Candidatus Microthrix parvicella Bio17-1: one gene and its partner. The protein of the gene in region 1 binds, or shares a complex with, the protein of each later gene. Links are inferred from orthologs where the notes say so. Each region holds a gene or a part of one and is shown on either strand. Other genes may lie near its edges. The genes, in order: uvrB and pcrA.

Evidence for each region.
Region 2: the proteins of uvrB (region 1) and pcrA are in contact, whole or in part, in a crystal structure (PDB 7EGT), measured with the Thermus thermophilus proteins. The link is inferred for Candidatus Microthrix parvicella Bio17-1 from one-to-one orthologs. Residues at the interface, in WP_096411307.1 of Thermus thermophilus: Glu23, Leu25, Arg26, Asp27, Gly28, Glu29, Arg30, Phe31, Arg55, Glu326, Asp327, Phe328, Glu379, Ser382, Gln383, His398, Gly400, Arg401; in WP_096412145.1 of Thermus thermophilus: His654, Arg656, Phe657, Gln666, Asp668, Glu669, Lys680, Arg681, Leu682, Ser683, Lys685, Tyr686, Ala687.

What each region holds. Positions count from the first base shown.
Region 1 is NZ_AMPG01000002.1:6,898-14,145, forward strand. What follows is about bases 1,047-3,987. They hold uvrB (excinuclease ABC subunit UvrB), read right to left. Parts: upstream 3,565-3,987; coding sequence 1,528-3,564; downstream 1,047-1,527. Other genes in these bases: MPARV_RS0108195 (acyltransferase family protein), read right to left, coding at 1,047-1,428; cobS (adenosylcobinamide-GDP ribazoletransferase), read left to right, coding at 3,739-3,987. Outside these bases: more of MPARV_RS0108195, read right to left, coding at 1-1,046; more of cobS, read left to right, coding at 3,988-4,509; MPARV_RS22485 (histidine phosphatase family protein), read left to right, coding at 4,518-5,135; cobT (nicotinate-nucleotide--dimethylbenzimidazole phosphoribosyltransferase), read left to right, coding at 5,132-6,184; cobO (cob(I)yrinic acid a,c-diamide adenosyltransferase), read right to left, coding at 6,189-6,767; MPARV_RS0108225 (carboxymuconolactone decarboxylase family protein), read right to left, coding at 6,780-7,127; MPARV_RS0108230 (patatin-like phospholipase family protein), read right to left, coding at 7,135-7,248. UniProt on the Escherichia coli protein: The UvrABC repair system catalyzes the recognition and processing of DNA lesions. A damage recognition complex composed of 2 UvrA and 2 UvrB subunits scans DNA for abnormalities.
Region 2 is NZ_AMPG01000001.1:1,322,863-1,330,189, reverse strand. The notes cover bases 2,101-5,120. They hold pcrA (DNA helicase PcrA), read left to right. Parts: upstream 2,101-2,471; coding sequence 2,472-4,769; downstream 4,770-5,120. Other genes in these bases: MPARV_RS0106475 (class I adenylate-forming enzyme family protein), read left to right, coding at 4,766-5,120; MPARV_RS0106485 (C40 family peptidase), read left to right, coding at 2,101-2,407. Also shown: MPARV_RS22355 (C40 family peptidase), read left to right, coding at 1-811; more of MPARV_RS0106485, read left to right, coding at 1,040-2,100; more of MPARV_RS0106475, read left to right, coding at 5,121-6,337; MPARV_RS0106470 (hypothetical protein), read left to right, coding at 6,347-6,700; MPARV_RS0106465 (LLM class F420-dependent oxidoreductase), read left to right, coding at 6,802-7,327. UniProt on the Escherichia coli protein: A helicase with DNA-dependent ATPase activity. Unwinds DNA duplexes with 3'-5' polarity. Translocates on single-stranded DNA with 3'-5' polarity. Initiates unwinding more efficiently from a nicked substrate than double-stranded DNA.

The DNA of each region.
Region 1 (7,248 bases):
CGGGGCGACTTGCAGCGCCACCTCGGTAACCGTGCCACAGCCAAGAGCGGCATGGCCGGTGAAGTCGGCGTTGGTGTTGTTCTGCAACCACAGGTCGGTGTTGAACGCCGTGGTGAACCCCACCGAGTCGCCAAAGCCCAACACCTTCGCGCCGAAGTTGACGTCCGCCGGGTCCTGCACCTTCTCGCCGCTGGGCAACGTGACGATTGGTGCACCCAGGTCCTCCACCGTGGCCTCGGCCGACGGCAACGGGATCATCACCAGGCCGGCCACCACGGCCGTACCGGCCAGCCATGCCAGCGGCACCACGGCGGGCACTTTGGGGCGCCATTTGCGAATCGGTTGCTCAATCCAGAACGTGATCGCCGAGGCGACCCCCACCGAGACGCCGACCTGAATGATCACGGTGGCGAGCCTGCCCGTTCCCAGACGTGGCTGAGAGAGCACCTGCAGGATGGGCCAGTGCACCAGGTAGAGCGAGTAGCTGATGCGCCCCAGGTAGGGCAGCGGTTCAGCGGCAAGGGTGCCGGCCAGCCCGATGCGGGCCTTCGGTCCGACGTGCGCCACCCCCACGATCAGCACGGCCCACACCGCACCGCCGACGATCAGGATCCCGTGGGACACCAACGGGCTCTCCGGCGGCAGGGTGACGACCGCGACGACAAAGGTGATCAACGCAGGCAGCGACAGGCTCGCAGCCCACTTCCCAAGCCGCGCTCCAAACCGTTGGTGCAGCGCCCCAAACAGCACGCCGAAGAGGATCTCGGCCATCCGGGTGTCGGTGCCGAGGTAGACCCGCTCGGGGTCCGCTGACAGCAGCAGTGTCATCACCACTGAAACTGCAATGCCCGCCGCCGCTACCGGAATCAGCCGGTCGATGCGTTTGCGCTGCCGCCCAATCAGCACCAACACCACCAGCGGGAACACCAAATAGAACTGCTCCTCGATGGCGAGCGACCAGTAGTGGCGCACCGGCGAGGCCACGCCCAGCAGATCGAAGTACCCGGCGCCCGAGATCAGCGACTGCCAGTTGGCGACGTTGAACAGCGCCCCCAACATCGACCCTCGAAACCCGTTGGTGGACCAGATCGTGGGGTCGAGGTGCTCCAGCACCGCAATCGCAGTCAGGGTGACCAGGGAGGCCGGCGCAAGACGCTTGATGCGACGGCGCCAGAAGGCCGGCGTATCCACCCCACCGGTCGCCTCCACCTCGGCGACCATCAATCGACTGATCAGGTAGCCCGACAGTGTGAAGAACAGGGACACCCCCAGGTAGCCGCCCTTCGCCCAGCCAAAGTCGAGGTGGTAGGCGATCACTGCGGCCACCGCGATGCCACGCAGTCCGTCGAGGGCGGGCAGATGGTCCATCCGTGGACGCGGAGTGACAGCCGTGGACGGAGTCTGGGGAATCGTCTCGGGTGCGCTCATCAGTTCCCTAGCCTGACCGCCACGCCGGCACCGGGCCACTTGCCCCAAAACCAGCGGGGCCGTTGCGTGCTGCGCTCGGGCACCATCACCATCACCCGACTACTTCGACAGTCCGGCCGAGCGGGCCTCCCGCTCGAGTTCCTTCACCTCGTCCCGCAGGCGGGCGGCCTCCTCAAAGCGCAGGTCTGCGGAGGCCTCCTCCATCTCGATGCGCAGCGCCTGGATCAGGCGGCCAAGGTCCTCGGGTGGAAGATCGGCATAGGCCTCGGCGCGGGCTTTTTCGCCCGGCCGCTGCCTGCGGCGGCCGCCGCCGGGGATGGGTGTGCCACCGCCGGCGCCGCGCAGATCGGCAAGAATGTCGGTGACGGCCTTGCGCACCGAGGTGGGGTCGATGCCGTGCTTCAGGTTGTGGGCCTGCTGCAAACCACGGCGCCGGTTGGTCTCGGACAGCGCCCGCTGCATCGAGTCGGTGATGTTGTCGGCGTACATCACCACCCGGCCCTCGACGTTGCGGGCAGCGCGGCCGATCATTTGGATCAACGACGTCTCCGAGCGCAGGAAGCCTTCCTTATCGGCATCCAGGATGGCCATCAGCGACACCTCGGGGATATCGAGGCCCTCCCGCAGCAGGTTGATGCCGACGAGCACGTCGAACTCGCCCAGGCGCAGGTCGCGGACCAACTCGATGCGTTGCAGCGTGTCCACCTCCGAGTGCAGGTAACGCACCCTCACCCCCATTTCCAAGAGATAGTCGGTGAGGTCCTCGGCCATCTTCTTGGTGAGCGTCGTGACCAGCACACGCTCGCCCTTGGTCACCCGCTCGTCGATGCGGGCCATCAGGTCGTCGATCTGCCCCTTGGTGGGGCGCACCTCCACCTCGGGGTCGATCAGGCCGGTGGGGCGCACAATCTGCTCGACCACGCTGTCGGAGTGCTCGATCTCCCACTTCGACGGCGTCGCCGACAGCAGCACGCACTGGTTGACGCGTTGCTCCCACTCCTCGAACCGGAGGGGCCGGTTGTCGGCGGCCGATGGCAGCCGAAACCCGTGCTCGATCAGGTTCGCCTTGCGAGACCGGTCGCCGGCGTACTGCCCGTGGATCTGGGGAATGGTGACGTGACTCTCGTCGATGACCATCAGAAAGTCGTCGGGAAAGAAGTCGAGCAGTGTGTTGGGCGGCATCCCCGCCGCCCGTCCCTCCATGGGCGCCGAGTAGTTCTCGATGCCGTTGCAGAAGCCCATTTCGGCGAGCATCTCCAGGTCGTACTCGGTGCGCATGCGCAGCCGCTGCGCCTCCAACAACTTCTGCTCCCGCTCGAACAGTTGCAGTTGTGACGCCAGTTCGGTTTCGATGCGCCCGATCGCCGCCCGCATCTTGTCTTCCGGTGTGGCGTAGTGAGTGGCCGGGAAGATCTCCAGCTCCTCCTGGGTGCGCACGCGTTCGCCGGTCAGCGGGTCGACGATCGAGATCGTCTCGATCTCGTCGCCAAACAGCTCGATACGCACCGCCGTCTCCTCGTAGGCCGGGTGGATCTCGATCACATCGCCCCGCACCCGAAACTTGCCCCGCACCAGGTTGAGGTCGTTGCGCTCGTACTGCATGTCCACCAGGCGACCCAGCAGCTCGCGCTGGTCGACCGACTCCCCCACCCGCAGCGCCAGCAGCTGCCGCGCGTAGTCCTCGGGCGAACCCAGCCCGTAGATGCAGCTGACGGAGGCCACCACGATCACATCGCGGCGGGTCAGCAGGGCCGAGGTGGCCGAGTGGCGCAACCGATCGATGTCGTCGTTGACCGATGAATCCTTCTCGATGAAGGTATCGCTGGAGGCGATATAGGCCTCGGGTTGGTAATAGTCGTAGTAGCTGACGAAGTACTCAACCCGGTTGTCGGGGAAGAACTCGCGATACTCATTGGCGAGCTGGGCGGCGAGGCTCTTGTTTGGCGCCAACACCAGCGTTGGCCGCTGCACCTGCTCGATCATCCACGCCACCGTGGCCGACTTGCCCGAGCCGGTGATGCCCAGCAGCGTCTGGTAGCGCTCCCCCGCGTTGATGCCCTTTGCCAGAGCAGCGATGGCTTCTGGCTGATCCCCCGCCGGTTCAAACGCTGCGTGCACTTTGAACGGCCGCACCATCTTGGGCGCAGCCATCGCCTGGCGCAGCGGTGGCGGGGTTGGCGGGGCACTGGATTTGGGCACGGCGACAGACTACGACGGCACTGGGACATTCAAGCGGCGAGCGATTGCCGGACCGACGGGCGGATGTGGCACCTTCTCGTGTCGATGATGCCTCCCGCAGCGAGCCCGACGGTGAGCCCCACCGGCCCCCGGCGCTGGGCGCACCTCGCTGCGGTGGCGATGCAGTTCCTCACCCGCATCCCGGTTCGGCTCACCTCGGTGAGCGACGATGACCTACGCGGCTCGCAGGCCTTCTTCCCGCTCGTCGGGGCGGTCGTTGCGGCGGTCGGCATCGCCGTCCGGGCCGGGCTTCAACCCCTGGTGGGCGCAGCACCCGCCACGGTGACCGCGGTCGCTGCGGCCGTCGTCGTCACCGGGGCGTTTCACGAGGACGGACTGGCCGACACCGCCGACGGCCTGTGGGGCGGCTGGACCCCGGAGCGCCGGATCGAGATCATGCGCGACAGCCGGGTGGGGACCTACGGCGCCGTCACGCTGATCGCCTCGCTGCTCTACCAGGTGATGCTGCTGGCGCAACTCCCCCTGGCGACGTTTGCGACGGTGATGCTGGCCGGCCACGTCATCGGCCGGGCGGCGGGCGTGGCGCTGGCAGCGTCGCTGGCGCCGGTGTCCGATCAGGGGCTGGGCGCCAAGGTCGCCGGACGTGGCGGCACCGCAACCGCCGTGCTGTGCTCGAGCGCAGCCGTCGCCGCCGCCGTGCTCGCCGCAGGGTGGTGGTTCTGGGCGCCGCTCGTCGCCGGGGCCGTCGTCATCGTCGCCACCCGTGCGCTGGCCCGAGCCAAGCTCGGCGGGCTGACCGGCGACGTGCTGGGCGCAGTCACCCAGGCGACGATGCTGGCGGTGATGACCGTGCTCGTCGCGCTGTGGCGCCACGGCTGGTGAGGCCGCCCATGGGCCCCACGACAGTGACGCTCGTGCGGCATCTCGCCGTCTCGTCCGAGGTGGAGGGCCGCTGCTACGGCCAGCGGCTGGACCCGGGCCTGGCCGACGACGCCGCTCCCCCGGCGCCGCAGCTGAGTGCACTGGCCCAAGTCGCCCTTCGCCGCACCTCGCCGGCCACCCGGGCACGAGCGACCGCAGCGCTGATCGACGGCGGCCCCTGGACGGAGGACGCCGCCTGGGCCGAGCGCGACTTCGGCGAGTGGGAGGGTCGCCGCTGGGACGCGTGCTGGGCCGACGTTCCCGCCGCAGCGCTCGACAGCGCTGAGGCCTACCTCGGCTTCGACCCGCCCGGAGCTGAGCGGTACGACGCGGTCGCTGTGAGGGTGAGCGGCGCTCTCGATGCATTAGCGGCCGGCCGCCATCTGATCATCACCCACGCCGGGCCGATTCGCGCAGCCCTCAGCGCCACCTGCGGCTGGGGCCCCGACCAGGTGTTTGCCGCCACCATCGGCCATGGTGGCGTCGTCGTTCTCAACCATGGGCAGGACGGATGGACCGCACGGATCGGCCTGCCCGGCACCGACGATCGGGAGGAACACCCCAACCCCGCCAAAGGACCGACTTGAGCTTTTCCGCAGCAGATCTCGCCGAGCTGGCACGGTCGGTTCCCCCGCCCGACTCCGATGCCGGCCGCTCCGCCAGCGCCCGGGTGGATGCGCTGGCCACTCCCCCAGGGGCCCTCGGCCGGCTGGCCGACCTGGCGATTGCGCTCGCCGCCGCCACCGGCGTGTGCCCGCCCGTCGCACCCGTTCGGCCGACGCTGTTGATCGCCGCTGCCGACCACGGGGTGCACCGGCAGGGCGTCACCATGTGGCCCCAAAGCGTGACCGCAGCGATCGCCGACGCTGCCGTCCGCGGCGACGCCGCCTCGGCGGTGCTGGCCGCCGGCGCGGGCGCCGAGTTGGTCGTGCTCGACGTCGGGATCATCGAGCCGACGGTCGCTCATCCCCGGCTGCTGCGAGCACAAGTGGCGCCCGGCACGGCCGACCTCACCACCGGACCGGCGATGACCTCCGACCAGGCGCTGGCCGCCGTCGGAGCCGGGGCCGACGCGGCCCGCAACCTGATCGCCGGCGGCGCCGACCTGCTGGCGGTGGGCGACATCGGCATCGCCAACACCACCTCGACCGCCGCCCTCACCGCCGCGTTCACCGGTCGCTCCGCTGCCGAGGCCACCGGCCGGGGTGCCGGAGCCGACGACCCAACCCTTGAGCGCAAACGCAACGCCGTGGCAACGGCGGTCCGGCGCGTCGGTTCCGAGACCGACCCGTTTGTGCTGCTCTGCCAGCTGGGCGGGCTGGAGCACGCCGCTCTGGTCGGGGCCGTGCTCTCCGCCGCCGCCAAGCGCGTCCCGGTCGTGCTCGATGGTGCGATCACCTTGTCGGCCGCCCTCGTCGCCGTCGCCCTGGCACCGTCGCTGAGCGAGCACCTGATCGCTTCGCATGCCCCGGCCGAACCGGCAGGTCCGATCGCTCTGGCCCACCTGGGGCTCGTGCCGATCATCGACCTTCAGCTGCGGCTCGGCGAGGGCTCGGGCGCACTGCTCGCCGTGCCGATCATCCGGGCCGCAGCCGCCGTGGTTCAGCGCACGGCCAGGCTGGACCAGCTCGGCTGACGCCTCAGAAGTCGATGCCCTTCTTGGCCGAGATGCCCGCCTGATAGGCGTGCTTGGTCTCGGCCATCTCGGTCACGGTGTCGGCCAGGTCGATCAGCGCCTGCGGGGCGTCGCGCCCGGTGATCACCAGGTTGACGTGGTCGGGGCGTGTCAGGATCGTCTCGACCACGTCGCCGACGTCGATCCACTCCCAGTTGACCGGATAGGTCACTTCGTCGAGCACCACCAGCGAGTGGTCCCCGGCCGAGATCAGCGCCTTGGCCTGGCCCCAGGCGCTGACCGCCCGTGCCCGGTCGACCGTCAGGTCGGTGGAGTCCCAGGTGAACCCCTCCCCCTCGGTCAACCAGTCGACGCCCAGCTGCCGACAGACCTTCTCCTCCCCGCTGTGCCACGTGTCCGACTTGAGGAACTGCACCACCGCCACCCGCCAGCCGCGGGCCACGCCCCGGATCACCACCCCGATCGCAGCGCTGGTCTTGCCCTTGCCCGGTCCGGTGTTCACCAGCACCAGCGAGGTGGCTCTGGTCAGCTTGGCCGGGCGCGGGTCGGCGGTGGGGACATCGGTCGGATCCTGGTCGTTCATCGATGCGCCCGACTACAGGTCGATGCCGGCAAACTCGTGGAACGCAGCCCAGGCCCGGGGGCCGTACACCGTCGCCGGCCCGCCGTCCATCAGCAGGGCGACCCCGAGTGCGTCCGCCACCTCCTCGGCGGTGGCGCCCTGGGCGGCAACCGCCTTGGCGTGGGTGGCGATGCAACCGTCGCACTGCTTCACCACCGAGATGGCCAGGGCTATCAACTCCTTGGTCTTCGCAGAGATGGCGCCGTCGCCCGTCGTCGCCTGATGAAGCGCCCCAAACGCGCTGTACGCCTCGGGCATGGCGGCGCGCAGCGATTTGGATGGCTCGCGCAGCTTGGCGGCGACGTCTCGGTACTCACCCATCGTGTCCTCATTCCTCGGTCTTGGCGGGTCGCCCGACCATATCCGGCCGCCCCGACAACCCGGCCTGACCGGTGCCATGGTGATGCCCGTGATGATGGAGAGCGAGGAAACGTGCCTGGTG
Region 2 (7,327 bases), on another replicon or contig:
CAAGAGCGACCTGGCAACCAAGCAGGGCTACCTCGAGGACACGTCCACCGAAATCGCCGCCGCCAAGGCCAAGGCCGATCAGGCTCGCAAGGAGACTCGGGCCACCGAAGCGACGCTCGCCAAAGAGGAGTCGCAGGTGAAGGGGGCGCTGAAGGTTGCGCTGGAGCGTGAGGAGGCCGCCCGTCAGGCGGCCGCAAAGGCCGAAGCGGAACGCCGCCAGGCGGAGGCGGAGGCGGCCGCCGCAGCGGAGGCCGCCGCCCAACTCCAGGCCGCATCCGCAGCGTCGTCGGCGGCCCCGGTGGCCATTGCATCCCAGGGTTCATCTGGCGCGGTGGCGGCATCGCGCTCCGCCGGTACCGCCCGCGCCGGGTCATCAACCCGCAACGTCGCCTCGGGCCGCACCGCCGCACCGCCGGCCGCGGTGGCGCCCGCAGCGCCGTCCCCCGCTCCTCCTCCCGCTTCTGGAGGAGGAAGTGCCGTGTCGGCGGCAATGTCTGTCCGAGGCACGCCGTATCGGTGGGGTGGTGAGAGCCCCGGTGGGTTCGATTGTTCCGGCTTGGTGGTCTGGTCGTTCCGCCAGGCTGGGCGCGGTGGTCTTCCGCATTCGTCTCGGGCGTTGGTGGGCATGGGCCGCCGCATCTCGGTCGGACAGTTGGTCCCCGGTGACCTCGTGGCCTATGGCTCCCCCGTCCACCACATCGGTATCTACATCGGTGGCGGTCAGTACGTGCACGCGCCGCATACCGGCGACGTGGTGAAGGTGTCATCGATCTATCGCGGCTCGGGCTCACCGATCGCCCTGCGGATCTGAATTCAGCGGCACTCTCCAGTGTGGTCGACTGAGTTCGTAGCATGACGTTGCTGTGACGAACACACCACTGTTCGACACCTACTTGTAACAATCGTCATCGTCTGGCAGGATCTACGGATGCGGCGGATTCCCCTCCTTCGACGATCGCTGTCGGTTCTGGCTTCCCGGTCGTTTTCGGCGACGAGCAGGCGTCAAGCCCGGCGATCACTGACATCACGAGCGGCGGCGGTGCCCGCAGCCGGACTCCTGGTGGTCTCCCTCCTGGGCGTGGCCCCGCCCGCATCGGCCCAGGCGCCGGACGGGTCGAAGGAGTTGGCTGCCCGCGTTGATCACATCGTCGCCCGTCGAGCCTCGCTGGGCGATCGCATATCGGTGCTCGACGAGCAGGCCAACCTGGCGGCTGAACAACTGGCGGACGTCAACAATCGAGCCAAAGTCAACGAGTCGGACGTGTCCTCGGCCGAGCAGGAGATGCAGGAGGCGCGTGGGCAGGTGCGTCGCTACGCGGTGCGCGCCTTCACCGGTGGCGTGGGTTCGGGATCTGCCTCTGCCCACGACAATCCGACGGAAGCCATCCGCTCACGCACCCTGCTTGCAACCGCCCAAGGCAATCGAGAGCAGGCCGTGGAGCAGGTGCGGGCCGCCCGTTCCGACCTGACGTCCAAACAGCAACTGCTGGACGAGACCGCCAAGGCCAAGTCCGATGCGCAGCGACGCATCAAATCAGCCCGGACCGAGACGAAACAGGCCGAACAGGAGCTTGCTGCCACCGAGGCGCAGGTGAAGGGCGACCTGGCCACAGCGCTGCAGCGAGAGGAGACGCAACGCATCGCAGCCGAACGCGCCGAGGCCAAACGCCGTCAGGCCGAAGCCGAGGCCGCTGCTCAGGCACAGGCGAAGGCCGCCGCTGAGGCGGAGGTGGCGGCCCAGACCGTCGCTGAGGCCGAGGCGGTCGGCCTCACTGAGTCCGGCTCGCCGAGCGCCGATTCGGCCGGCTCGAATCCGAGCGAGACCCCAAGCCGGTCGACGACGACCAGGCCGCCTGCGGGCTCGAAGCGGGCGTCGGGCGGGACGTCGTCGAGCGAGGCCTCAGCACCGGCAACGAAGATTGCAGCGGAGCAACCGAAGACGCCGGCAACACCAGTTCCGACGACCAACCGGCCCCGACCGACGGTCCCTGCGCCCACCGCCCCGCCCAGACCGGTGGCACCGCCCCCGCCTCCACCGCCCCCGCCGCCTCCATCCTCAACCGGGCAGCGGGCCGTGCAGGCGGCGCTGTCCATGCGAGGTACCCCCTACCGTTGGGGCGGGGAGAGCCCCGGCGGGTTCGACTGCTCGGGTCTGGTGCTGTGGGCCTACGCCCAGGCGGGTCGCGGCGGTCTCCCACATTCCTCCAGCATGCAGGCGTCGATGGGTCGCCGTATCAGCGTGGGCGAGCTGATGCCCGGTGACCTGGTGGCGTATGGCTCTCCGGTGCATCACATCGGTATCTACATCGGTGGCGGTCAATACGTTCACGCCCCGCGCACCGGCGACGTGGTGAAGGTGGCGTCGATCTACCGCTTCAACGGCACGCCCATCGCGGTTCGCATCTAAAGGCCACCCCGGGCGGTCTCGTCGCCGGGGAGGCTGTCGCTGGGGTCCCGTAGGATGGGTCCTCATGTCAGCCCCGCTCCTCGATGGCCTCAACCCAGCTCAGCGCGAGGCGGTGATGCACGGCGAGGGCCCGCTGTTGGTGGTGGCCGGTGCAGGCTCGGGCAAGACCAGGGTGCTCACCCATCGCATCGCCCGGCTGATCGAAGACGACAACGTCTCCCCATTCGAAATTCTGGCCATCACCTTCACCAACAAGGCGGCCGACGAGATGCGTCACCGCGTGGGCTCGCTCGTGGGGCCGGTGGCCCAGAAGATGTGGGTCTCCACCTTCCACTCGGCCTGCGTCCGTATCCTGCGTCGCGACGGGGCGAGGTTGGGATACCCCAGCTCGTTCACCATCTACGACCAGGCCGACGCCACCCGGCTTGTGGGGTACGTGTTGCGCGACCTCAACATCGACACCAAGCGACTTCCGGCCCGCTCGGTGCAGGGCCAGATCTCGTTGGCCAAGAACGAACTGCGCAGTCCCGAGCAGTTGGCCGATGAGGCGACCCACATCATCGAGCGCAAGGTGGCCGATGTGTACGCCGAATACCAGGCGCGCCTGCGGGCTGCGGGTGCCATGGACTTCGATGATCTGTTAGGCGTCACGGTCGAGTTGTTCCGCACCCACAGCGATGTGTTGGAGTCCTACCAGCGACGGTTCCGTTATCTCATGGTTGATGAGTATCAGGACACGAACCGAGTGCAGAACGAACTGGTGATTCTCTTGGCCGGTGCGCATCACAACGTGTGCGTGGTGGGCGACTCCGACCAGTCGATCTACGCTTTCCGCGGCGCCGACCTGCGCAACATCTTGGAGTTCGAATCGGCGTTCCCGGACGTCACCCAGATCGTGTTGGACCAGAACTACCGGTCCACGCAACGCATCCTGGACGCAGCCAACTCGGTGATCGCCAACAACATGTCCCGGCGCCCAAAGGACCTCTGGACCGACGAGACGGGCGGCGCTCCAATCGTTCGTTTCGTTGGCGATGACGAGGGGGATGAAGCTCGGTACGTGGCTCAGGAGATCGCCCGTCTCGTCGACTCGGGTGAGGTGAGTTATCCCGACGTGGCCATCTTCTATCGGGCCAATGCTCAGAGCCGGGTGCTGGAGGAGGCGCTGTTCCGCCAGGGGGTGCCGTACCGCGTTCTTGGGGGCACCCGGTTTTACGACCGGCGTGAGATCAAGGACGCGCTGGCGTACGTGCAGACCATCGTCAACCCGGCCGATGAGGTATCGGCCAAAAGAATCGTCAATGTGCCAAAGCGAGGGATCGGCGACACCACCATCGGCCGGGTGGACGCCTATGCGCGGGCGCACGCGCTGACGTTTGTCGACGCGCTCCGAAAGGCGGACGCCGCCGGGGTGTCGTCACGAGCCCAACGGGGCATCGAGCGGTTTCTGGAGATCATCGACGCACTGGGGTCGACCGACGGCAACGACCCGGCTCCGGCCCCGCTGTTGGAAGAGCTGCTGGAGCGCACCGGCTACATCGCGGAGCTCGAGGCCGAGCACACCATCGAGTCTGAGGGGCGCCTGGAGAACCTGGCCGAGTTGGTGGGCGTTGCCGCCGAATACGAAACCATGCCTGAGTTTCTCGAGCAGGTCAGCCTGGTGGCCGACACCGACAGCCTGCCCGGCGAGGACGATCCGGGGTCCGGCGAGACCGTGATGATGACGCTGCACTCGGCCAAAGGACTGGAGTATCCGGTGGTGTTCCTGGTGGGCATGGAGGAGGGGGTTTTCCCCCACATGCGCTCGATCGGCGAACCGGCCCAGTTGGAGGAGGAGCGCCGCCTCGCCTATGTGGGGATCACCCGGGCCCGCGAGCGCCTGTACCTCACCAATGCCTGGAGTCGCACGTTGTATGGCGCCACCCAGTACAACCCACCCAGCCGATTCCTGGGGGAGATCCCCGAGGAGTTGCTCGAGGAGGCAGAGGGCTCATCCACCCGGGGGTCCCGCCGTCCCGGAACCTCCGGCAGTTGGTCACGGGGCGCTTCCCCGAGCTTCGCCGGGCGGGAGGCGCGTCGGGAGCGGGCGACATCCAGCGGCACCGTTGGATCCGGTTTCGGGGTCACACGGGGAGTCGGCCCGGGCACGGGTTCGGGGTCGTCGCCCAGCGGCCCGCCTGCGACTGCGGGCGTCTACAACCTGAAGGTGGGCGACGATGTTGCACACGCCACTTTTGGAGAGGGCATCATCCTTGATATCGAAGGCCAAGGCGACAAGGCCGAGGCCACCATCCGCTTCCCGGACGTGGGTGAGAAGCGGCTGCTGCTGTCCTGGGCACCACTGGAACGAGTGAGCCCATGACCCGTCCGCTGGTTCGTATCGTGCGGCGTGAGGCGGCCCGTCTGGGCATGTTGCGAGCGGGGCTGACGTTGGGCTCGCTGCTGGAGCGTGCTGCCGCCGTGCACGGATCATCGGTGATGGTCGATCAGGCGGCGGAGCCTCGCACCGGCGTACCGGCCCGAATTCTCACCGTCGCCGCAGCGGCCGAGCTGGTCGACGTTTGGGCGGGTGCGCTGGTTGCAGATGGAAAGCTCGGTGCCGGCGATCGGGTGGTGGTCGCCACGCCAAACTCGGTCGAGATGTTGCTGGCCACCCTGGCAGTGTCCCGTGCGGGCGGTATCCCGGCCCCGGTCAACGATGCCATGCGTGACGACGAGATTGCCCACGTGGTTCGGGACGCTGACGCTTCGGTGGTGATCCGTGGTGTTGACGAGTTGGATGCGCTGGCCTTGCGCCTGGGGGTGAACTCCGGCCTGGGTGAAGACCGGGGGGCGACCGAGCGGGTGGCCGCGTTGTTCTATACGTCCGGAACCACCGGAAGCCCCAAGGGTGCTGCGTTGACCCATCGGGCGTTGGTCGGCGAGCTTGGCCGGCTGGCGGCCCTCCCGGCCGGGCTGCTGATCTCCGAGTTGGCCCTGGCGCTTCCGGTGGCCCATATCTATGGGTTTGCAGCTTTGGTGGCAGCCTCGGTGGGAGGGATTCCGGTGCGTTTCCGCCCGCGTTTTCGGCCGACCGAGGTACTGGACGACATCGAGTCACGCCGCAGCTCTGCCTTCGCCGGGGTACCCACGATGTACCGCATGTTGGAGGAGGCGGGGGCCGATGACCGTGACCTGCGGTCCGTTCGCCTCTGGATCTCCGGTGCGGACGTGATGCCACCGGAGTTGGCCCGTCGCTTCAAACGGCGCGGCGCCGCACTGAGCCTGCCCGGTCTGGGGGCGGTGGGCGAAGCGACGTTCGCCGAGGGGTACGGCATGGTGGAGACCGGCGGGGGAGCTGCGGCCAAGGTGTCGCCGCCCTTCGTGCCCCTGGGCCTGGGCGACCAATTGGGTATTCCGCTGCCCGGCTATTCCTTCCGAGTGGTGGACGAGCACGGCGACGAGGTGCGTCTCGGTGCCGTCGGACAGCTGCTCCTGCGCGGCCCGGGTGTACTCGAGGGGTATTGGGGCGACGCCGATGCCACCAATGCTGTGCTCGACGACGAGGGTTGGCTGTCGACAGGGGACCTGGTCCGTCGGGGCCCGATGGGCACGTTCTCCTTTCAGGGGCGGGAGAAGGCGGTGATCAAATCTGGGGGGTTTTCCGTGTATCCACCCGAGGTGGAACGGGTCATCGAGCAGCACCCCGAGGTCGTCGAGGCGGGTGTCGTGGGCCTCCCCGACGACAAGTTCGGCGAGGTGCCCGCCGTGGCGGTGCGGCTGGTCGACAGCGCCACGGTGACGTCTGCTCAGCTTCTGGCCTGGATGGGCACGCGCCTGTCGGACTACAAGACACCGCGTCGCGTGTTCATCGTGGACGATCTGCCCCGTACGGGAACCAACAAGTTGCAGCGCTCCGAATTGGTCGAGCGCCTCCGCGACCGCGACTGAGCAGGCCTGATGGGATTGCCCCCCCGACAGCTGCAACGCGGTGTCGTCCGCACGGCTGCCTGGATCATCCTCAGCGCAGGAGCCCTTGGGTGCGGAAACTCCTCAGGCTGCGACGACTTCGCCCCCACCAGTCCTCAGTTCGAGGCTGGGCGGACCCAATCGGTGGCCGTGGAGATCAGTGACGGCGGTTGGACGTCGGCCGATGCGGGCGGGAACTTCTGGTCGGCCACCGAGCCGGTTCCTCCCGGCGTCGCCGACGGACTGCTCAAGGGGCAGGCCACACCGATCGCCTGGGATCGGATCAGCGTGGACTTCGGTACTGCCGGAACGATCGAGTTCACCGGCCCGGACTACTGCTACTAAACCTGGCTGCCATCATCGGTGGGTGAGGACGTCCAGCGCGCAGCTCAGGTCTCGTCGCCGGGCGTGACCCGCCAGTTCGTAGCCACGATACGTTGGCAGCCATGGAACTGCGCATCTTCACCGAGCCTCAGCAGGGCGCCAGCTACGACGACCTTCTCGCGGTGGCGCTCCGTGCCGAACGCTTGGGCTTTGGGGCGTTCTTTCGGAGCGATCACTACGTGGCGATGGGGGACGGCTCGGGTCTGCCGGGCCCCAGCGACGCCTGGATCACGCTTGCCGGCCTCGCCCGCGACACCTCGACGATCCGGCTGGGCACGTTGGTCACCTCGGCCACGTTCCGCCTGCCCGGTCCGCTGGCGATCTCGGTCGCCGGGGTGGACGCCATGTCGGGCGGTCGCGTGGAGCTGGGCTTGGGCAGCGGCTGGTTCGAGACGGAACACGAGGCCTACGGCATTCCGTTCCCGCCCCTCGGCGAGCGCTTCGACCGGTTGACCGAGCAGCTCGAGATCATCTCGGGCCTGTGGGCCACCGCCGACGGGGACACCTTCGACTTCCAGGGCGATCACTACTCACTGAGCGGATCGCCTGCGCTTCCCAAACCGATCCAGAGCCCGCCGCCGGTGATCG